Aggregicoccus sp. 17bor-14: one gene and its partner. The protein of the gene in region 1 interacts with the protein of each later gene in a pairwise test. Links are inferred from orthologs where the notes say so. Each region holds a gene or a part of one and is shown in the gene's direction. Other genes may lie near its edges. The genes, in order: leuS and ligA.

What was found.
Region 2: the proteins of leuS (region 1) and ligA interact in binary tests that used the Escherichia coli proteins (3 or more experiments, as listed by UniProt). The link is inferred for Aggregicoccus sp. 17bor-14 from one-to-one orthologs.

Annotation. Positions count from the first base shown.
Region 1 is NZ_VJZZ01000022.1:38,495-49,831, reverse strand. What follows is about bases 4,369-7,470. They hold leuS (leucine--tRNA ligase), read left to right. Parts: upstream 4,369-4,715; coding sequence 4,716-7,226; downstream 7,227-7,470. Other genes in these bases: FGE12_RS28295 (hypothetical protein), read left to right, coding at 7,246-7,470; FGE12_RS28305 (putative ABC exporter domain-containing protein), read left to right, coding at 4,369-4,647. In the rest of the region: FGE12_RS28325 (protein-glutamate O-methyltransferase CheR), read left to right, coding at 1-722; FGE12_RS28320 (chemotaxis response regulator protein-glutamate methylesterase), read left to right, coding at 719-1,732; FGE12_RS28315 (response regulator), read left to right, coding at 1,767-2,144; FGE12_RS28310 (ABC transporter ATP-binding protein), read left to right, coding at 2,141-2,917; more of FGE12_RS28305, read left to right, coding at 2,914-4,368; more of FGE12_RS28295, read left to right, coding at 7,471-7,806; LPS assembly lipoprotein LptE, read left to right, coding at 7,862-8,434; rpsT (30S ribosomal protein S20), read right to left, coding at 8,494-8,766; mazG (nucleoside triphosphate pyrophosphohydrolase), read right to left, coding at 8,933-10,108; FGE12_RS28275 (hypothetical protein), read left to right, coding at 10,264-11,337.
Region 2 is NZ_VJZZ01000009.1:151,692-162,828, reverse strand. What follows is about bases 2,468-5,369. They hold ligA (NAD-dependent DNA ligase LigA), read left to right. Parts: upstream 2,468-2,864; coding sequence 2,865-4,874; downstream 4,875-5,369. Other genes in these bases: FGE12_RS18435 (DUF3052 family protein), read left to right, coding at 5,203-5,369; FGE12_RS18440 (acylphosphatase), read left to right, coding at 4,922-5,206; rho (transcription termination factor Rho), read right to left, coding at 2,468-2,574. In the rest of the region: FGE12_RS18460 (AI-2E family transporter), read left to right, coding at 1-532; FGE12_RS18455 (hypothetical protein), read right to left, coding at 551-898; more of rho, read right to left, coding at 925-2,467; more of FGE12_RS18435, read left to right, coding at 5,370-5,805; FGE12_RS18430 (Rne/Rng family ribonuclease), read left to right, coding at 6,245-8,929; FGE12_RS18425 (YhjD/YihY/BrkB family envelope integrity protein), read left to right, coding at 9,669-11,045. UniProt on the Escherichia coli protein: DNA ligase that catalyzes the formation of phosphodiester linkages between 5'-phosphoryl and 3'-hydroxyl groups in double-stranded DNA using NAD as a coenzyme and as the energy source for the reaction.

The DNA of each region.
Region 1 (11,337 bases):
GCGCCTACTACCGCTTCCTGCGCTACGCCCCCGAGCGGCGCGCGGAGCTCGAGGCGGCGGTGGAGGCGCTCACCACGCACGAGACCTACTTCTACCGCGAGCCCCAGCAGCTGCGGGCCCTCTCGGACGAGCTGCTGCCCCAGCTGCAGCGCAAGAATGCGCGCACGCGCCGGCTGCGCTTCTGGAGCGCGGGCTGCTCCACGGGGGAGGAGGCCTACACCGTGGCGATGCTGCTCAAGGCGAGCGGCCGCTTCGAGGGCTGGGACGTGGAGGTCTACGGCACGGACATCTCGCGCCGCGTGCTCGAGGCGGCGCGGCGCGCCGAGTACGGGCCCTCGTCCATGCGGGCCATCCCCCCCGAGGTGCAGCAGCGCTTCTTCGTGCCGGTGAGCGGCGGGGCAGGGCGGCTGCGCGTGCGCGAGGACGTGCGGGCCTGGGTGTCCTTCGGGCAGCTCAACCTGCTGGAGCCGGGGGCCGCGCAGCTGGTGCCGCAGGTGGACGTGGTGCTCTGCCGCAACGTGATGATCTACTTCGACCCGGCGGCGCGAAGGCAGGTGCTGCGCGTGTTCCACGACAAGCTGGTGCCGGGCGGCTACCTGCTGCTCGGCCACTCGGAGAACCTGCTCAACCTGAGCGCCGACTTCGAGCTGGTGCACCTGCGCACGGACCTCGTCTACCGCCGCCCGGAGCCCATCGCTCCCGCCACGGGAGGTCGCCCATGAGCGCGGATGGCACCACGCGCGTGCTCGTGGTGGACGACTCGGCGCACAACCGCCGGGTGCTCACCACGCTGCTCGAGTCCGTGCCGGACGTGCGCGTGGTGGACCGCGCCCAGGATGGGGAAGAGGGCCTGCGCAAGGTGAAGCTGCTGCGCCCGGACGTCATCACCCTGGACCTGGAGATGCCGAAGCTGGACGGCTACGGCTTCCTGCGCCTCCTGATGAGCAGCGTGCCCACGCCGGTCATCGTGGTCTCCAGCTACGCGCACCGCGTGGACGTGTTCAAGGCGCTGGAGTTGGGCGCCTTCGACTTCGTGGCCAAGCCCTCGCGCGCAACCCCCGATGCCCAGGAGGCGCTGCGCACCACCCTGCTGGAGAAGGTGCACGCGGCGCGGCTCGCGCGGCCCGCGCCCGCCCGTCCCGAGCCCGGCGCACCGCTCGCGGTGGTGGCGATCGGCGCCTCCACCGGCGGCCCTCCGGCGGTGCAGCGCCTGCTCGAGGCGCTCTCCGCCGAGCCCTCCGCCTGCGTGCTGGTGGCCCAGCACATGCCGGAGCACTTCACGCGCGCCTTCGCGCAGCGGCTGGACCGGCTCGGACCCTTCACGGTGAAGGAGGCGGAGGACGGAGACGAGGCACTGCCGGCCCACGCGTTCATCGCGCCGGGCGGGCGGCAGCTGGTGCTCGAGCGGCAGGGCGCGAAGCTGCTCCTGCGCACCCCGGCCTCCGACCCCACGGATCGCCACGCGCCCTCCGTGGACCGGCTCTTCAAGAGCGTGGCCGCGTGCCTCGGGCCGCAGGCGCTCGGCGTGGTGCTCACCGGCATGGGCTCGGATGGCTCGCGCGGCGCGCGCGCCATCCGCGACGCAGGCGGCGAGGTGTGGGCGGAGTCCGAGGAGACCGCCGTCATCTTCGGCATGCCCAAGGAAGCCATCGCCACGGGCGCGGTGCGCCGCGTCCTTCCACTGGGGGACATCGGACAGGCGCTGCTCGCGCGGCTGCGCGTTGGGCGCTGACGCGGGGAGGCGGCCCGGGCTAGCCTCGACCGCCATGACGGACTTGCGCGCCCTGGTGGTGGACGACTCGCAGGCGATGCGCCGCAGCCTCGTGTTCGCCCTGCAGCGCATCGCGGGGCTGCACTGCGAGGAGGCGGCGGACGGCGCCGAGGGGCTGAAGAAGCTCACGGCGGCGCGCTTCGACCTCGTCCTCACCGACATCAACATGCCGCTGATGGACGGGCTCAAGCTGGTGCACCACATCCGCCAGTCCGAGGCGCACCGCGGCGTGCCGGTGGTGGTGATCACCACCGAGGCGGCCGCGGAGGACCGCGCGCGCGCCATGGCGCTGGGGGCGAGCGCGTACCTGGTCAAGCCCGTGCAGGCGGCGACCGTGCTCGAGACGGTGAAGGGCCTGCTGAAGCTGCCATGACGGACGTCCCGCAGATGGCACCCGCGCCGCTGCTCTCGGTGCAGGGGCTGAGCAAGCGCTACGGCACGCTGCAGGCGGTGCAGGAGCTGAGCTTCGACGTCGCCCCGGGCGAGCTGCTCGGCCTCGTGGGGCCCAACGGGGCAGGGAAGACCTCCACGCTGCGCTGTCTCGCGGGCATCCTGCCGCCCACCACGGGCAGCATCCACGTCGCGGGCCACGCGCTCGCCACGCACCCCGTGCAGGCGAAGCGCGAGCTGGCGTTCCTGCCGGACGAGCCCCGCCTCTTCGAGTACCTCACGGTGAAGGAGCACCTCGCCTTCTTCGCGCGGCTCTACGGCGTCGCGGACTGGGAGGCGCGCGCGGAGGCGCTGCTCTCCGAGATGGAGCTCGCGGGCAAGGAGGGGGCGCTGCCCGGCGAGCTCTCGCGCGGGATGAAGCAGAAGCTCTCCATCGCCTGCGGCCTCCTGCACGCCCCGCGCCTCATCCTCCTGGACGAGCCGCTCACCGGCCTGGACCCGCTCGGCATCCGCCGCATGAAGGCGAGCCTGCGCGAGCGGGCCGAAGGGGGCGCGGCGCTGGTGCTCTCCAGCCACCTGCTGCCGCTGGTGGAGGAGCTGTGCAGCCGCATCCTCGTCATCGCCCGCGGGCGCGTCGTCGCGCTGGGCACGCTCGCGGAGATCCGCGCGCGGCTGCAGGGCAGCACGGACGCCGAGGCTCCCGCCTCGCTCGAGGAGCTCTTCGTGCGCATCACCACGGACGCGGGCGGCGCTTGAGCTTCGCGCGCGCCGTGGCCTTCCTCTGGCTGAGCAGCGCGCGCAACCGCGTGCGCCGCCAGCTGCGCCGGCTCGCCCAGCCCAAGTACCTCGCGGGCGCGGTGGTGGGGCTCGCCTACTTCTACTCGGTGTTCCTGCAGCGGCTGCACCTGGGGGGCGGTGGGCGCGGCGGCCCCCCGTACGGCGCGCGCCTGGTGCTGGAGGTGCTGCTGTGCGGCGGCGCACTGCTCACCGTGCTCGGGGCCTGGAGCCTCGGCGCGGACCGGCCGCAGCTCACCTTCACCGAGGCCGAGGTGCAGCTGCTCTTCCCCGCGCCCGTGTCGCGGCGCGCGCTGGTGCGCTACCGCGCGGCGCGCGGCCTGCTGCGCGCCGCCCTGAGCGCGCTGCTCACCACGCTGTTCTTCGGTCGCAGCATGGCCTCGCACGCCGGGTTCTTCGCCGTGGGCTCCTTCCTGTCGCTGGGGACGCTGCAGCTGCACGTGGCCGCGGCCTCCCTGGTGCGCACCCGGCTCGCCGAGCGCGGGCGCGCGTGGCTGCGCTGGGTGGGCGTCGCGCTCGTCGTGGGCGCGCTCGCGCTCGCGCTGCTGCTCGCCCTGCGCGGCCAGCCCTTGCCAGGGCCCGGCATGCGCAGCTGGCAGGTGCAGGCCTGGGGGGAGGCCGTGCTCGGAAGCCGCCCCTTGCACTGGGCGCTCGCGCCGTTCCGGGCGCTGGTGGCGCCGGCGCTCGCGGTGGACCTGCGCCACTTCGTGCGCGCGCTCCCCTGGGCGCTGGGGCTGCTGCTCGCGCACGGGGTGTGGCTCGAGCGGCTGGAGGTGCCCTTCGAGGAGGCCGCGGTGGGTGCTGCGGACGCGCGGGCGCGGGGGCTGGGCACGCGCGGGCTGCGCCGCCAGCGGGTGACGCTCAAGCCCGTGCCCTTCCGCCTTGCGCCCACGGGGCGCCCCGAGGTGGCGTTGCTGTGGAAGAACCTCGTCGCCGGGCGGCGCCTGGGCGCACTCTCCTTCCTGGGCGTGACGCTGGCCCTGGGCGCGGTGCTGGCGGGCCTGCTGGTGGGCTCCGCGGGCGGGGCCTTCGGGGGGCGGCTCGTCTTCGTGGCGGCGGTGTGCGTGGGGCTCGCGGGCTTCCTCGCGGTGCTGGGGCCCGGGAGCCTCCGGGTGGACCTGCGCATGGACCTGCCCAAGCTGGAGCTGCTGCGGGCGCTGCCCCTGCGAGGCTCGCAGGTGGTGGCCGGCGAGCTGCTCGCCCCCGGACTGCTGCTCGCGCTGCTGCAGGCCCTGCTCCTGGTGCTCGGCTTCGCGCTCTCGTCCCGTGAGCCGGTCCCGGGGCTCCCGCTGCCCCTGAGGGCCGCCGCCACGCTGGGGTTGCTGCCGCTCTTGCCTGCCATCTCGCTCGCCGGGCTGCTGGTGCAGAACGTGGCCGTGGTGCTCTTTCCCTCCTGGCTGCCCACGGCCGCTGCGGGCCAGGTGGAGCCGGCGCGGGGCATCGAAGTCTTCGGCCAGCGGCTGCTGATGCTGGCCGGCACGCTCCTGGTGCTCGCGCTGGGGCTGGTGCCGGCGAGCCTCCTCGCGCTGCTGCTCGGCTGGGGGTTGCAGGGCCTGCTGGGCCCCTGGGCGCTGGTGCCCGCGGGGGCCGCCGCGGCGGCGCTGCTGCTGGGGGAGGTGGCGCTGGGGGTGCTCCTGCTCGGCCGCGCCTTCGACCGGCTGGACGTGTCCGGCGAGGCGCTGGGCGAGTAGGGCGCCGGGCGTCCGGGCCCCCGCGTCTGTTGCAGAGCAGGCGTGGCTCTCATAAGAGACCTGCCGACATGGCGATGAACGAGCGTTACGAGCCGCAGGCGATCGAGGGCAAGTGGCAGGCCCGCTGGGAAGAGGCCGGGGTGTTCCGCGCGGGCGCACGCCCCGAGGCCCCCAAGAAGTACGTCCTCGAGATGCTCCCGTACCCCAGCGGGGCGATGCACATGGGGCACGTGCGCAACTACCTCATCGGTGACGTGTACGCGCGCTACTACCGGATGCTGGGCTTCGACGTCCTGCACCCCATGGGCTGGGACGCGCTGGGCCTGCCGGCCGAGAACGCCGCCATCAAGGACGGCGTGCACCCGGCCATCCGCACCCGCGACAACATCGCGTCCTTCAAGCGCGAGATGAAGACGCTGGGCTACAGCTACGACTGGACCCGCGAGGTGAACACCAGCGAGCCCGAGTACTACCGCTGGAACCAGTGGTTCTTCATCAAGATGCTCGAGCGCGACATGGTGTACCGGCGCTTCAGCAAGGTGAACTGGTGCACCGGCTGCCACACGGTCATCGCCAACGAGCAGGTGAAGGAGGGCCGCTGCGAGCGCTGCGACTCGCCCGTGCACGACAAGGAGATGCCCGAGTGGGCGTTCCGCATCACGCGCGACTCGCAGGCCCTGCTGGACGGCCTGGACACGCTCACCCAGTGGCCCGAGCGCATCACCAGCATGCAGCGCCACTGGATCGGCCGCTCCGAGGGCGCCGAGGCCGAGTTCGCCGTGCAGGGGAGCAACGAGAAGATCCGCATCTTCACCACCCGCATCGACACGGTGTACGGCTGCACCTACGTGGTGCTCGCGCCCGAGCACCGCCTGGTGAAGGGGCTCACCACGCCGGAGCAGGCGGCGAGCGTGCAGGCCTTCGTGGCGAAGATGGCCGCGATGAGCAAGACGGACCGCACCCAGGAGGGCGCCGAGAAGGAGGGCGTCTTCACGGGCAGCTACGCGGTGAACCCCTTCACCGGCAAGCCCGTCCCCATCTGGATCGCCAACTTCGTGCTGGCCGACTACGGCACCGGCGCGGTGATGAGCGTGCCGGCGCACGACGAGCGCGACTTCGCGTTCGCGCGCAAGTACGCGCTGCCGCTGCGGGTCGTGGTGCAGGGCGAGGCTCAGCAGAAGGCGGGGGAGCCCGTGCCGGACGCGGCCACGCTGGAGGCCGCGCTCACCGAGGACGGCATCCTGGTGGACTCGGGAGAGTTCACGGGCCTGCCTTCCGCGGACGCGCGCCGCCGCATGAGCGCGCAGCTGGAGGCGAAGGGGCAGGGCAAGGCCACCGTCACGTACCGCCAGAAGGACTGGGGCTTCAGCCGCCAGCGCTACTGGGGCACGCCCATCCCCATCATCTACTGCGAGAAGTGCGACCCCGAGCGCAAGGGCATCCCGGTGCCGCTGGATCAGCTCCCGGTGCGCCAGCCGGAGATCGACGTGCAGGCGGTGCTCACCGGCAAGGGCGAGCCCCCGCTCGCCAAGGTGCCCGAGTTCGTCAACACCACCTGCCCCACCTGCGGAGGCCCCGCGCGGCGCGAGGTGGAGACGATGGACACCTTCGTCGACTCCTGCTGGTACTACGCGCGCTACCTCTCGCCGCACTACGACCAGGCCCCCTTCGACCCGAAGGAGGCCCAGCGCTGGCTGCCCGTGGACATCTACGTGGGCGGCCCCGAGCACGCGGTGATGCACCTGCTCTACTTCCGGTTCTGGAGCCGGCAGATGAAGCAACTGGGCCTCACCCCGGTGGACGAGCCCGTCACGCGCCTCATCACCCAGGGCATCGTGAACGGGCCGGACGGCCGCAAGATGTCCAAGCGCTGGGGCAACTCCGTGGCGCCCGCCTCCATCGTGCAGAAGTACGGCGCGGACACGGCGCGCACCTACGTGCTCTTCGCGGGCCCGCCCGAGCGCGACTTCGACTGGTCCGACGACCAGGTGGAGGGTGCCCACCGCTTCCTCAAGCGCGTGTGGGTGCTCGCCCAGACGCACGTGGCCTGCGCGGACGCGAAGCATGAGGGCTCGTTCGAGGGCAAGGCGCTGGAGACGCGCCGCATCGCGCACAAGTGCGTGAAGCGGGTGGGCGAGGCCATCGAGCGCCTCTCGTTCAACACCGCCATCGCCGGCGTGATGGAGTGCGTGAACGCGCTCTACCAGCAGGGCACGCCCGAGACGCCGGCCGAGCGCGCCGCCATGGCCGAGGCCATCCGGCTGCTCGCCGCGGTGCTCACCCCGTTCGCGCCGCACATCGCGGACGAGATCGCCGAGGCCTACGGCGCCCGCGCCTTCACCGTCACGGAGGCCTGGCCCACCTTCGACCCGGCGCTCGTGGTGGACGACGTCATCCCCTACGCCGTGCAGGTGAACGGCAAGCTGCGCGCGGAGGTGCGCGCGCCGGTGGACGCCACCGAGGCGCAGGTGCGCGCGCTCGCCGAGGCCGAGGAGAAGGTGCAGAGCGCGCTCGCGGGCAAGACGCTGCGCAAGGTGGTGTTCGTGCCCAAGCGCCTGCTGAACCTCGTGGTCGGCTAGCCCGGCCGGCGCTCCGCACATGCCGCCCGAGGTGCTCGTCCTGTGCTCCCTGTGCCGCCGCCCCAACCCGGCGGTGCGGGGCACCTGCGCCTTCTGCAACGCGCGCCTCCCCGAGGCGCCGCTGCCGGGCCGGGCCCTCTCGGCGCGCTCCTTCGAGGCGCCGCTGGGCGGAGGGCGCCACCTGAGCAGCCGCGAGGGCGCGCTCACCTTCCAGGCGAGCGCCCGCGCCGCGCCGCAGGCCGTGGCGCTTGAGGCCCTCACGGGCGCCGTCCTGGTGCGCCGCCCCACCTACGAGGCGCTGGCGCCAGCGGCCGCGGCGCTGGTCGCGGCACTCCTCGTGGACGGCGTCGCGGCGCGCGGGGTGTTGCTCGTGCTCGCGCTGCTGCTCGGCGCGCTCGCGCTCCTCTTCCGCCTCCACGCGCTGCAGCTCACGCTGGGGGAGGGGCGCCGCCACCAGTGGCGCCTGGGCACGGCGGGGCGGGGAAGCGCGCGCGAGCGCCAGCTCGCGGCCACCTGGGTGACGCTCGCCGAGGCGCTGCGCGCGCGCGGGCTGCCCGTCGAGGAGCGCACGGGGCTGTAGCGGGCGGGGGCGCGGGGCGCTTGACCCCCCGCTGCCTGCCGCTACTGTGCCGCGCATGGTGCGAGCGCGCGCGGCAGGCTGGAGGCGGACCTTCTCGGGGCTCGGGCTGGGCCTGGGTGCCCTGCTGGCCGCGGGGGGCGGCTCGGGCTGCGGCTACCGCTTCACGGCCCGCGGCGGCGCGCTGCCCGAGGGCGTGAAGTCCGTCTGCGCGCCCCTCTTCGTCAACCACACCGCCGAGCCCGGGTTGGAGACGCTCTTCACCCAGTCGCTGCGCGAGCAGCTCGTGCGCGCCGGCGCGCTCGCCCACGGCGGCTGCGAGGCGCGCATCGAGGGCGAGGTGCAGTGGATCGGCAGCGGCCCCACCATCGTCACGCAGGCGGTGCTCGCGGACGACAAGGTCACGGTGCTGCAGAACCCGCAGCTCGCCAGCTACCGCGCCTCGGCCGGCGTGGTACTGCGGCTGAAGAAGGATGGGCGGGTGCTCTCCGAGACCGCCGTCACCGGCTGGGAGGACTTCCTTCCCGGCGGCGACGTGGTCGAGGCTGAGACCAACCGGCAGGCCGCGCTGCGCCGCCTCACGGAGACGCTGATGCGCGAGGGCTACGACCGGCTGGCCAGCAGCTGGTAGCAGCGCGCCCCGAGAGGGCGCGCTGCCGCACGGCGCTGCTCCAGGCTACGGCTGCGGTGCTACTTCGCGGCCTTGGCCGCGTTCGCCGCCTTGGCCAGGCGCGAGATGCGGCGCGACACGGTGCGCTTGTGCATCACGCCCTTGGACGCGGCCTTGCCCAGCTGCTTCGTGGCCGCGGCCACCGCCTCGGCGAGCTTCTGGGGATCCTTGGCCGCCACCGCCTCGCGCGCCTGCTTGACGGCGGTCTTCACGGTGGTGCGCACGGTGGTGTTGCGCGCGCGGCGCTTGAGGGCCTGACGGTTGCGCTTCTCTGCGGACTTGGTGTTGGCCAAGGCAATCTCCAGCTTCTAAAGGCTTGGGAAAAGAGGCGGCGTACCTACAGCGGCGGCCCGCCAGCGTCAAGGCGCGCGTGGGCTTAATGCGGCCGGGGCCGCCCCGGGGGTGCGAGCAGAACCCCCATCCGCCCCCTCGGATTCCGCGATTCCACGAGCGCAGCCCCTACGCGCCGTAGCGCCAGGAGAGCCCCGCCGGGTCCACGAAGGAGAGCCGACCCGCAGCGGCGTCCCCCTCGCGCAGCGCCTGCGGGTGGCGCTCCGCGAGCGCCCGCCGCAGCGCCTCCACCGCGCCCTTCGAGGGGGCGTGCAGCTCCAGCGCGGGCGCCCCGGCGCCTGCTGCGCCCTCGAAGAAGGCGAAGGCGAGCGCGGCGTCGCCGTAGCGCGCCTCGCCGCCGGGAGCGGGCAGTGCACTCCAGCCGAGCAGCGGGGCGAGCGCGTCCCAGAAGGCGCGCTGGGGGGCGAGCGCGGGCACGGGCAGCCGCACCAGGGCGAGCGCCGCGCGTCCCTGGGAGCGCACCGGCGGCAGGGACTTCTCCACCTGCTTCGCCGCGAGCCAGTGGCGATCCATCTGCTCCAGCGTGGCCTCACCGAAGGCCGCGCCGTCCGCCCTCAGGCCGGCCTCCACGTGGTGGAAGCGGGTGGTGAAGCGGCCGATGGCCATGCGCAGCGCATCCTCCGCGGGCGTGCGGATGAAGCGGGCGAGGTTCGCGACCGAGAAGAGGACGTCCCCCAGCTCGTGCTCCAGCGCGTCGCGGTCGCCGCTCGCGATCGCCTCGTCCAGCTCGCGCAGCTCCTCGTCCAGCTTCGCGCGCACCCCGGCGGTGTCCGGCCAGTCGAAGCCGATGCGGCTCGCCTTCTCGGTGAGGCGCTCGGCGCGCAGCAGCGCGGGGGCCGCCACGGGCACCCCGTCCAGCACCGAGCCCTCGCTGCCCGTCTTGTGCTTGCGCTCCTCGGCCTTGAGCTTCGCCCAGTTGGCCAGCACCTGCTCGGCGCCCGGCGCGCCCTTGGCCCCTTCACCGAAGACGTGCGGGTGGCGGCGCTCGAGCTTGTCGCTGATGGAGCGGCACACGTCTGCCATGGTGAACTCGCCGCGCTCGGCCGCCAGCTGGGCGTGGAAGACGATCTGGAAGAGCAGGTCTCCGAGCTCCTCGCCCAGCGCCCGCCAGGGACCCGCGTAGCCGGCGCGGTCCATCTCGTCCACCACCTCGAAGCACTCCTCCACCAGGTAGGGCCGCAGCGAGCGCAGGTCCTGCTCGCGGTCCCAGGGGCAGCCATCCGGTGCGCGCAGCCGCGCCATGATCGCGATGAGGCGCTCGAGTTCGGTTCCGGGGGAGCTCATGCGGGCACCTCGAGGGAGTGGGGGCGGGAGCAGGGGACAATGTGGGGTCCCGGCAGTCGCCGCCCCGCCTGCGCCGTGCCCTCTAGCATGCCCGGCAGGGAAGGGGCCGCGCTCCCTTTCCGGCCCCTGGTGCGCTCGCCTATGCTCGCGCCCCCGTGCGCGCCCTCTCCCTCCTCCTGGCCCTCCTCTGCTTCGGCTCGGCGACGCGCGCGGCTGCCCAGGAGGTGGAGGCGCCCGCCCCCCTGCAAGAGGTGGATCCGGACGCCGCGAGCCGCGCGGACGTGCCGGAGCCGGAGGGCGAAGCCGCCGCGGAGCCCGCGTCCGAGGCCCCCCGCGAGAGCCGCACCCGCGAGGCGCCCGCGGCGCAGCCCGCCGCTGCCGCCGAGGCTGCCGCCGCCCCGTCGGGCCGCCCGGCTCCGCCTCCGATCGTCGCTCCCCGCGTGGGCGACGCGCAGCTCACGGCCGCGTGGACCCGGGTGCAGGCGGCCCGCGAGCCTGCGGCCATGGAGTCGGCCCTGCGCGCGCTCGTCGCGCTGCGCGAGGACGTGGGCGCGAGCGACCTGGAGCCCTTTGCCCTGGCGCTCTCCCGCCTCGCGGAGCAGCGCGCGCGCGCCGGCGACGAGGCCTCCGCGCTGCAGCTCGCCGAGGGCGCGGTCTCGCTCGCGCCGGACCTGCCCTACGTGCACTTCGCCCTGGCCCGCAGCAACGCCCGGCGCGCGCCGCTGGACGTGGTGCTCTACGCACCGCAGGCGATGGCCGGCCTGCGCGCGCTCGCCGCGGACCCGCGCTACCTGCGCCCGGCGCTCGCGGACGTGGGCGGCGCAGGGCTGCTCGCGCTGCTCGCCGCCGCGAGCGCGGTGGTGCTGCTGCTCTTCCTGCGCGGGCTGCGCTACCTGCTGCACGACGTGCACCACCTCTTCCCGCGCTCCACCGCGCGCTGGCAGTCCGCGGCGCTCGCGCTGCTGCTGCTCGGCCTGCCGGCGGCCTTCCGGCTCGGCTGGGTGCCGCTGCTGCTCGCGCTCTTCGCCGCGGTGGCGCTGTACCTGACGCGCGCCGAGCGCCTGCTGGGCGCCGCACTGCTCGCGCTGCTCGGGCTGCTCCCGCTCGCCGCCGGTGAGCTCGCGCGCGAGACGGCCTTCGCCGGCACCGTGGCCGAGGACGTGTACGTCCTGGAGCGCGGCGGGCTCGCCGCAGCGGCCGCGGGCGCCCGGGTGCAGGCGCGGGACGAG
Region 2 (11,137 bases), on another replicon or contig:
CGCGGACGCGCGCCTGCTCTCCGAGCGCATCGACCGCGCGCTGTCCGGCGTCGTGCGCGGGCAGGCCACCATCTGCGTGGTGAACGGCCTGCTCACCGGCGTGGGGATGCTGCTGTTCGGGGTGAAGTTCGTGTTCCTGCTGGCCACGGTGGCCACGCTGTTCAGCCTCATCCCCATCTTCGGCACCATCCTCAGCTCGGTGCCCATCGTGCTCATCGCGCTCTCGGACGGGGTGCAGAAGGCCTTCGCCATCCTGCTGTGGATCATCGGCATCCACGCGCTCGAGGCCTACGTGCTCAACCCGAAGATCATGGGCAGCGCGGCGCGCATCCACCCGGTCATCGTCGCGTTCGCGCTCATCGCCGGGGAGCACTTCTTCGGGCTGGTGGGCGCGCTGCTCGCAGCGCCCCTCACCGCCGTGCTCGTGGCCTGCTTCGACTACCTGCGCCTCAAGGCGCAGCCGGAGCCCGCCGTGCTCGGGCCCGTGGTCGCCGCTCCGCCGCCCGCGCCCGCACCGCCCCGCGAGAGCTGAAGCCCGCGCGCCCGCGCCTCAGCTGCAGGCGGCGGCGCAGCGCGAGTTGCGGCACACCGGGATGCAGGTGCCGCAGCGCAGGGTGCTCGGCGAGCAGCTGCCCGCGCTGCACTCGGCGTCGCAGGGGCCGCAGCGCACGCCCTGGCAGTTGGGCCCCTCGCTCACGTGCGTGACGGCGGTGCCGTCGCCGCAGCAGGCGTTGGGCACGCAGTCCGAGTCCTGGAAGCAGGTGACGTTGGAGATGCCGGGAGGCGGCGAGCCGCTGCCGCCTCCCACGTCCAGCGCCGGCTCGCATCCGGCGGCAAGTCCCAGCGCCAGCCCTGCGAGCAGGGCGGCGAAGGTGGGAAGACGGCGGGTGCGGCGCATGGGGTGACCCTCCCCCGGCAGTATGCCTACCGGTTCATCGAGCCGAGGAAATCGGCGTTCGACGGGGTCGGACGCATGTGCTTGAGCACAAATTCCATCGCGTCGATGGGGGTGAAAGGGTGCAGTACCTGACGCAGCGCCGTGATGCGCACCAGGTCCGCCGGGCTGAGCAGCAGCTCCTCCTTGCGGGTGCCGGACTTGTTGATGTCCAGCGTCGGGAAGATGCGCTTCTCCATCAGCTTGCGGTCCAGCACGATCTCCGAGTTACCGGTGCCCTTGAACTCCTCGAAGATGACCTCGTCCATGCGGCTGCCGGTGTCGATGAGCGCCGTGCCGATGATGGTGAGGCTGCCGCCCTCCTCGATGTTGCGCGCGGCGCCGAAGAAGCGCTTGGGCTTGTGCAGCGCGTTCGCGTCCACGCCGCCCGAGAGGATCTTGCCGCTCGCCGGCACCACCGTGTTGTAGGCGCGCGCGAGGCGGGTGATGGAGTCGAGCAGGATGCAGACGTCGTACTTCTGCTCCACCAGGCGCTTCGCCTTGTCGATGACCATCTCGGCCACCTGCACGTGGCGGGTCGCCGGCTCGTCGAAGGTCGAGGACACCACCTCGCCGCGCACGTTGCGCTCCATGTCCGTGACCTCCTCCGGGCGCTCGTCCACGAGCAGCACGATGAGGTACACGTCCGGGTGGTTGCGGCTGATGGCGTGCGCGATGTTCTGCAGCAGCACCGTCTTGCCCGCCTTGGGCGGCGCCACGATGAGGCAGCGCTGCCCGAGGCCGATGGGGCAGAACATGTCGATGATGCGGGTGGTCATCTCCGCGCCGTCGTGCTCGAGCTTCAGCTTGCGCGTCGGGTAGAGCGGCGTGAGGTTGTCGAAGAGGATGCGCTCGCGGGCCGCCTCACTGGTGGGGTCCGTGAAGTTGACCTTGTCCACCTTCTGCAGCGCGAAGAAGCGCTCGCCCTCCTTCGGCTGGCGGATGGGGCCGGTGACCGTGTCGCCGGGGCGCAGGTTGAAGCGGCGCACCTGGCTCGGGGAGACGTAGATGTCGTCCGGGCTGGACTGGTAGTCGCTGTCCGCGCTGCGCATGAAGCCGAAGCCGTCGCTCATCAGCTCGAGCACGCCCTCGGCGTGGACCTCGAAGCGCTTGTCCGCGATGCCCGAGAGCAGCGCGAAGATGAGCTCCTGCTTCTTGAGGCCCTGGTAGCCCTCGATGCCGAAGTCGTGCGCCATCTTCGACAGGTCCACGATCTTCATCCGCTTCAGGTCGTTGAGCTTGATGACCTGCATCGGGGTGCCGTCGCGGTCCACCTCGGTGATGGTGGGCGCCTCGGGCTCGGGCGCCGGCGTGAGCGTGGCGGCGGGGCCGTGGTGCAGCGCCTCGGCGCGCGCCTCCTGCAGCTCGTCGTCGCGCACCGGGCGCGGCATCGCGGTGAGCACGGGGCGCACGGGCGCGCCCTCGCCGTCGTCAGAAGCGCCGTCCGCGGCCTCGGCGCCCTCCTCCGCGTCCGCGGGGGCCTCCTCGTCGCGGCGCCCGGCGGCGGCGCGCCGGCGCACGGGCTTGTCCGAGTCGTCCGCCTTCGCCGCACGGCGGCGGCGCGGCTTCTCGTCCGCCACGGCGTCCGTGGCGAGCTCGGTCTCCTGGACCTTCTCCTTCGAGGTGCGGGCTTTGCGAATGGGCATTGTCTGGACGGGGGGAAGCGTCGCCCGGCAGGACGCCGGGCAAGGGAGTCGCCGCGCAGAGGGCACGGCCGGACTGCAGGGGGACAGGGATCGACCCACCGGAGCCCCGGAAGCGGGACTGCGCGGGACTGAGGCGGTGCAGGGAAAGGGCACCCAGGGTACGAGGGCGCCCAACGAAGCGTCTCGGAGGTTATTGAGCCCCCCCCACCCTGTCAAGGAGTCCGAACGCGCCCCGGCGCTCAAAAACTTCCCAAGGTGTCAGGGCTTCCGTAGAGGCTCCTGCCGTGGACCTCACGACCGCCGAGACGCGCGTGCGCACCCTCCGCGAGGAGCTGCGCTACCACGAACACCGCTACTACGTGCTCGATGCGCCGGAGATCTCCGACGCGCAGTACGACCGGCTCATGCGCGAGCTGCAGGAGCTCGAGCACCAGTTCCCCGAGCTCGCCTCGCCGGACTCGCCCACCCAGCGGGTGGGCGGCGCGCCGGCCGAGCAGTTCGACGAGGTGGAGCACCGCGTCCCCATGCTCAGCCTCGCCAACGTCTTCGACGACGGCGAGCTCACCGAGTTCGACGAGCGCATCCGCAAGCAGACGGGGCTCGCCCACATCGGCTACGTGTGCGAGCCCAAGCTGGACGGGCTCGCGGTGAGCGTGCGCTACGAGGGGGGCAAGCTCGTGCTCGGCGCCACCCGCGGCAACGGCACCATCGGCGAGAAGGTCACCGGCAACCTGCGCACCATCCGCGCCCTGCCCTGGGAGCTGCGCCCCTCCGACGGCCTCAAGGTCCCCGAGCTCATCGACGTGCGCGGCGAGGTGTTCATCAAGAAGGCGGACTTCGCCAAGCTCAACGCGCGGCGCGAGCAGGAGGACGAGCCGCTCTTCGCCAACCCGCGCAACGCGGCCGCCGGAGCGCTGCGCCAGCTGGACCCCAAGGTCACCGCGAGCCGCCCCCTCTCCATCTACCTCTACGAGTGCGTGCCGGGCCCGGGCGTGCCCGCGTTCACCAGCCACTGGGAGAAGCTCGAGTACCTGCGGGCGCTGGGCCTGCCGGTGAACCCGCGCAACCGCCGCCTCGAGGGCCTGGACGCGGTGCGCGCCGAGTACTCGGCCTTCCTCGCCGAGCGCCACGCCATCCCCTACGAGATCGACGGGATGGTGGTGAAGGTGGACAGCGAGGACCTGCGCCGCCGCCTCGGGCAGGTCTCCAAGAGCCCGCGCTGGGCCGTGGCCTACAAGTTCCCCCCCGAGGAGGAGCAGACCCGGGTGGAGGACATCCAGGTGTACGTGGGGCGCACCGGCGCGCTCACGCCGGTCGCGCACCTGCAGCCGGTGAAGGTCGGCGGCGTGACCGTGGCGCGCGCGACGCTGCACAACGAGGACGAGCTCAAGCGCAAGGACGTGCGCATCGGGGACCGGGTCTTCGTGCGCCGCGCGGGAGACGTCATCCCGGAGATCGTCGCGGTGGTCACCTCGCAGCGCACCGGCGAGGAGCGCGCCTTCGTCTTCCCGGATCACTGCCCGGTGTGCGGCGCGCAGGCCGTGCGCGACGAGGAGGGCGCCATCATCCGCTGCACCGGCGCCTCCTGTCCCGCGCAGCTGGTGGAGCGCGTGCGCCACTTCGCGAGCCGCAACGCGCTGGACATCGAGGGCGTGGGCGAGAAGCTCGCCGCGCAGCTCGTGGGCAGCGGCCTGGTGAAGACCTTCGCGGACCTCTACCGCCTCACCCTCCCCCAGCTGCTCTCGCTCGAGCGCATGGGGGACAAGAGCGCGGAGAACCTGCTCGCGGCCATCGCGGCTTCGAAGCAGACCACGCTGCGCCGCTTCCTCTTCGGGCTCGGCATCCGGCACGTGGGCGAGGCCACCGCCAAGGCGCTCGCGGAGGCGTTCCGCGACCCGCGCGCCCTCTTCGAGGCGGACCTGGAAGCGCTCACCCGCGTGAAGGACGTGGGCGGGATCATGGCCGAGGTCATCCACGCCTTCTTCCACGAGCCGCAGAACCGCGCCGCCGTGGAGGACCTGCTCTCCGTGGGCGTCACCCCCGAGCCGCCCGAGGTGGTGGAGGGCGGCGCCTTCCAGGGCAAGACGGTGGTGCTCACCGGCACGCTCACCCGCCTGACCCGCGAGCAGGCCAAGGAGGAGATCGAGCGGCGCGGCGGGAAGGTGAGCGGGAGTGTCTCGCGCAAGACCGATCTCGTGGTGGCGGGCGAGGATGCCGGCAGCAAGCTGAAGAAGGCGGGAGAACTCGGGGTAAAAGTGGTCGACGAGGAGGCGTTCCTCGCGCTGCTGGGTTAGGCAACGCGGTGAAGGCTCAGCAGTCGTTGGGACGGGGCGGACGAGCGATGAGCACGCGGCGCACACACCTGCAGATCACCGGCCGGGTGCAGGGGGTCTTCTACCGGGAGAGCGCCCGGCGCGAGGCCCTGCGCCTGGGGCTCGCCGGCTGGGTGCGCAACCGCCCGGACGGCTCCGTGGAGGCCGTGGCCGAGGGCGCTCCGGACGCGCTCGACGCCTTCGTCGCCTGGTGTCGCCAGGGCCCCACCCAGGCCCACGTCCAGGACGTCCGGGTGCAGGAGGAGTCGCCGCAGGGCGAGCCCGGCCCCTTCCGCGTGGAGCACAGCTCATGAGCGGCTCTTTCGGACTGGGGGCACCGCTGCCCACCCTGCTGGGCATCCGCGCCGGCCACAAGGTGTCGGTCATCAACCCGCCACCCGGTTTCGTGCACCGGCTCAACCCCTTGCCGGACGGCGTGGAGTTCCTCGTCACCGCCCAGGCCGGCCTGGACGTCATCCTCTTCTTCACCCGGGACGCCAGGGAGCTCGTCGAGCGCCTGCCCGCCCTCAGCCGCGCCATGGCCGTCACCGGTGGCATCTGGGTCTGCTGGCCCGCGGACGCCACCGGCCGCCCCCCCGTCTCCGAGGACCTGGTGCGCCAGGCCGCCCTGGAGATTGGGCTCGTGGACAACAAGATTGCCCACCTGGATGCCACCTGGACCGGCCTGCGCCTCGTGTGGCGCCCCAAGGGCCGGCTGGAGAAGCCCGAGCGCCCCAAGGAGCGCCCCAAGGACGTCCCCACCGCCCAGGCGGGCCCTGCGGGCGGCGGCCCCGGCCCGGGGCGTGCGGCCGGTGTGGGAGCGGGCGCGCAACGGGGCGAACAAAATCCACCGAGCGGCTTTACAGGCTCGGCACAGGCGTGGAAAAGTCCCTTTGTTTTTGGACTGTTGTGATGCGACGCACCATGTGGGACGTCGGAGGGTCCAGGAGATTTTTTGAGACGGGTGCGTGACCGGGCTCTCCGGGCGCGCCGGCTGCACCGCAGTCCCCTGCCCACACCACCCCAAGGGGCCCGCGACAGGGCACCGACCGGGACCGGAAGGCAGGGGCGGGCAGCACGCGCACTTGGGAAGTCCCCAACGCTCGAAGCAAAGCCTCGGCCGGCAAGGTGCCGCAACTCGCCGGGGCCCCAGTTGAACTCGGAGGAGCAGGTGGTGGTCCCCTCAACCCTCTCCAGCGTGATGTGGGCCGGCTGCCGGCCTCGCGGGCCCGTGCCCGGCGCTGGCCAGGACCGGGGCACCTCTCCCCTCGCAGCGCGTTCGGAAGCGCAGGACCCCATCGCCCCCCGTCCGGTGGCGTCCGCACCTCTGCGCGCGCGGTCAGGATTCACCCATGAGCAGCATCCTCGTCATCAACGCCGCGGGTCGGGAGACCCGCGTGGCGCTCGTCGAGAACGGTCACATCGCGGAGTTCTATCTCGAGCGTAAGAAGGACAAGGGCGTCGTCGGAAACATCTACAAGGGCCGCGTCGTCCGGGTGCTTCCGGGCATGCAGGCGGCCTTCGTGGACATCGGCCTGGAGAAGGCCGCGTTCCTCTACGTCAGCGACGTGGTCTACGACCCGGACTTCGCCCGCGCGCAGTTCGAGCTGACCGAGGGCGAGCACGAGGACGCCCCCGAGGTGCCCGAGGAGTCCGAGGCGGACGCCGCCGAGGCCGAGCACGGCCACGAGCCGGGCGCGGAGCTGCACGAGGCCGGCGCCGAGGCGCCCCTGGCGCTCGCTGCGGGCGCCCCTCCGGACGTGGAGCTCGAGGTGCAGGAGCTCGCCCCCGGCGAGCTCGCCCCGCCCGAGTCCGCTCCTGCGGCCGAGCCTGCGGCCGAGGCGGCCGCCGCGCCTTCCGAGTCCGCGCCGGTCGCCGAGGCGGCCGCCGCTCCCTCCGAGGCCTCCGAGCCCACTGTCCCGGGCACAGAAGCCGCCGCGCCGGAGGCCCGCGAGCCGGGCAGCGCCGGGGAGCCGAGCCCGCTGGCCGCCTCCGAGGGCGCGGTCCCCGAGCTCGCCCCTGCCCCGCCGCCGCACGCGGCCACGGCACTGAGCGAGATCGTCCCCCCGCCGCACGCCGAGGGCGAGGCCGGGGCCGCAGCGGAAGTCACCGGCGAGCGGCGCGGCCCGCGCGAGCGCGAGGCGGCGCGCGAGGCGCGCGACGGCAAGGGTCGCGAGGGCCGGCGCGAGAAGGGCCGCGGCGGCGACAAGCGCGAGGAGCGCCGCGAGAAGCGCGACGATGAGCGGGCCGCCGAGAAGGCCAAGCCCCGCAAGTCGGCGAAGATCGAGGACCTGCTCAAGGTGGGCCAGGAGGTCGTGGTCCAGATCTCCAAGGATCCCATCGGCACCAAGGGCGCCCGCCTCACCTCGCACATCTCCATCCCGGGCCGGCACCTGGTGTTCATGCCCACCGTGGACCACGTGGGCATCAGCCGCCGCATCTCCAACGAGAAGGAGCGGCGCCGGCTGCGCGAGATCGTGGACAAGATGCGCCCGCCCGGCACCGGCTTCATCGTGCGCACGGTGGCGGAGAACGTGCCGCAGGAGAAGCTCGAGACGGACATCCGCTTCCTCATCGAGGTGTGGAACCAGGTGGTGCGCCGCAACGAAAAGCGCGGCGGCCCGGGCCTGCTGCACCCCGACCTGGACCTCATCCTGCGCGCGACCCGCGACCTCTTCGCCCACGACGTGGAGAAGCTGGTGGTGGACGACCGCGACGAGTACGAGCGCATCCTCGGCTTCGTGACGGCGCAGGACCCCACCCTGCGCGACCGCGTGGTCCTGCACGAGGAGGAGGAGCCGGTCTTCGACGCCTACGGCATCGAGCACGAGCTCAACCGCGCCGTGCAGCGCAAGGTGTGGCTCAAGAGCGGCGGCTACCTGATCATCGACCAGGCCGAGGCGCTCACCGCCATCGACGTCAACTCCGGCCGCTACGTGGGCAAGAAGAGCCTCGAGGAGACGATCACCAAGATCAACATCGAGGCGGCCAAGGAGATCGTCTACCAGCTGCGGCTGCGCAACATCGGCGGCATCATCATCTGCGACTTCATCGACATGGAGAAGGCGCAGAACCGGGACAAGGTCTTCAAGGCGCTGCAGGAGGCGCTGGGGCGCGACAAGGCCAAGACCAACGTGCTCAAGATCTCGGAGCTCGGCCTGGTCGAGATGACGCGCAAGCGCGTGCGCGAGTCCATCGGCCGCGTGCTGCACGAGGACTGCGCCTACTGCGACGGCCGCGGCTTCGTGAAGACCGCGACCACCGTCTGCTACGAGATCTTCCGCGAGATCCGCCGCGAGGCGCCGGCGTACAAGGACCCCACGCTGGTCATCAACTGCAGCGCGGACGTGGCGAAGCTGCTGCAGGGCGACGAGCGCCAGGAGCTGCGCCACCTGATGGACCGCTACAACAAGTCCATCCAGGTCAAGGCGCAGCAGAACTACCACCGCGAGCAGTACGACATCTACGGACGCACGGCGCAGGGCGCAGACCACAAGGTCGCCTCCTCTCCGGGCTCGGGCGATGGCGAGCTGTCCGGTCAGCGCCGGCCGGACAGCGGCCACGGCCAGGACCGCGGTTACGGCCGCGACCGCCAGGAGGGCGGACGCGGCCGCGACCGGGACCGCGGGCGTGGCGGTGGCGGCGGCAGCGGCGGCGGCCGCGAGGGCAAGCGCGAGGGTCGTGGCGGTGGCGGAGACCGCGGCGGCGAGCGCAATGACCGCGGTGGCGAGCGCGGTGACCGTGGCGGCGAGCGTGGCGAGCGCGGTGACCGTGGCGGCGACCGCGGTGAGCGCGGCGAGCGCAATGACCGCGGTGAGCGCAATGACCGCGGTGGTGAGCGTGGAGAGCGTCCCGACCGCGGTGGCGAGCGTGGCGAGCGTCCGGAGCGCGGCGGCGAGCGCAACGAGCGTGGTGAGCGTCCCGACCGCGGTGAGCGCCGTGGCGAACGCCCGAGCGCGCCTGCCGCTGGTGGCTCGCCCGGAGCCGGCGCGGGCTCGCCCCAGGGCGGCAGCGGCTCCGAGAATCAGGGCCAGTAGCCGCCAGCCGTGAGCGGTCGGTGGGCCGTCCTTCCGGGGACGGCCCGCTGACGCATGTGGGATGTGGAGCCGCTACCGTCCCCGTGCATGCGATGCGGCGGCGATGGCCCCGTCGACGCGCGTGGGGCCTGGCACCCCTGCTTTCCTCCTTGCAGGCGCGACGACTGCAGTGCGTCCCCCCCTGCCTTCGGCAGGGCGCGCGGCCGGTTCGCGACTGAGCCCCGAGCGCGCTCCTCGCGGCGCACGTGCGCCCTCCGAGGTGCCCCCTACCGCGAATGACGCGCATCTCTGGGGCTCATTCTCGTCGGGGCCGATGTGGCGTCGCGTGGCGAGCTGTCGCGATGCGAGCGCTCGAGGAGGGCGCCATCGCCCTCGCCCCAGCGCCTGCTCCGCGACAGCGCGGTCCGCGGGCGCCCGACGCCGCCTGCGCAGCGCGGCGGAGCGCGTGGCTGACTTCGCGGGCGGTGTGACGACGGAGTCGAAGCGAGCAGGGATCGTGACTTTGGGGGGCCACGTGTCCCCCCATTGCGCACCCTGTCCGACAGCGCGTCCCTGGCCTGCAGGAGCGGGTCGAGGCTAGCGTCCCACTTCCGCGCCCCGAGCCGCCTTCCGCGACTCCCGTGCGCCCTCCCCGAGGCCTCCTCCGCATGTGCTGCGCTCTCCACCTCCCGCGGCACCTCCTCCCAGAGATCGGCCGCTCCTTGCATTGCGGCAGCTCGGCTCGCGCGGGGGCTGCCTGATGCACGTGGTGCCCCCTGCCCCGCCCCGTCGCACGGCGCCCGCTCGGCGCGGCTGGGAGCGCTTCGCCGCCACGCGTGCGGGGCGCTTCACCGTGGACACCTTCGTCGCCGCAAGGGCGGTGCTGCGAGGCTTTCGCGGTGAGCAGCTCGGCAGCCGTGCTGCGGCCCTGACCTACATCAGCATCTTCTCGCTCGTCCCGCTGCTCACGGTGGCGCTCGCGCTGCTCCACGCGCTGCACCAGGGCGCCTTCCAGCGCCGCCTGCGCGGGCTCATCTTCGAGGTCCTCGCCCCGGGCGTGCGCGAGGAGTCGGCGGCCTTCCTCGAGCGCTTCCTCTCGCGCGGCAGCACCACCGCCATCGGCAGCGTGGGCTTCCTCGCGCTCCTCGTCTCGGCGGCCTCGCTGTTGCGGCACGTGGAGGCTGCGCTCAACGAGCTGTGGGGCGTACGCCAGAAGCGTCCCTTCGCCCTCCGCCTCGCCGCGTACGTGGCGATGCTGCTCTTCGGGCCGCTGCTGGCCGCGGCCTCGCTCTCGGGCACCGGGGCGCTGCGGGCGCTGGTGCTGGACACCCGGGTCTCCTTCGCGCCGCAGCTGCTCACGCTCGGCACGGGTGTGCTCAGCGCTGCTGGGCTCACGCTGCTCTACCTCTGGGCGCCCCACGCCCACGTGCGCCTGCGCTCCGCCCTCGCGGGGGGCCTCGTCGCGGGAGCTGCCTGGACCGCGGCGAAGGCAGGCTACGTGGCCTTCGCCGCCCACAGCTTCCGCTACAACCCGCTCTACGCCTCGCTCGGTGCGCTGCCCCTCTTTCTCGCCTGGGTGCACCTGAGCTGGCTCGTCATCCTCTTCGGCGCCCGGCTGGCCTACGCCGTGGAGCACGCCTCGTTCCGGGACTCGCTCGCGGTGTTCGGCGACCACCCCCGCGCGCGGGAGCTCGTCGCGGCACGCATCGCCCAGGAGGTGACCCGGGCCTGGCTGGAGGGCCGTCCCGGCCCCGCGCCGCGCGAGCTCGCCACCCAGCTGCGCGTGCCCGAGGCGCTGCTCGCGGAGGTCGTCGTGCAGCTGCGGGCCGCGGGGCTGCTGCAGCCCGGGCGGCGCGGAGGCCTGCAGCCCGGGCGTCCCGTGGAGCAGCTGACGCTCTCAGACGTGTGGGTGGCGGTGCACGGAAGCGGCGCCCGGGCTGCTCCCAGTCCGCGCACTGCGGGCTGCGCGGGCGACTTCGAGGCCCTCGAGTGTCTGCTGCTCGAGGCCGACGCCGCCGGAATCCGGGTGCTTGAGCGCACCGGCTGGCTGGACCTCGCCCGGGCCCCGTCCGCAGGTGCTCCCGAGGCTCCCACCCCTGCAATTCCGGCAAAAACGGGCGGTGGCCGAAAAGTTTAAAGGTTCTGTGGGGTTGGCTCCGAGGTCAGCTTGCAACGCCAGGCTGTTCTGTTATCGTTCCTTGCAACGACAACGGGCCAAAGCGCCCTGAT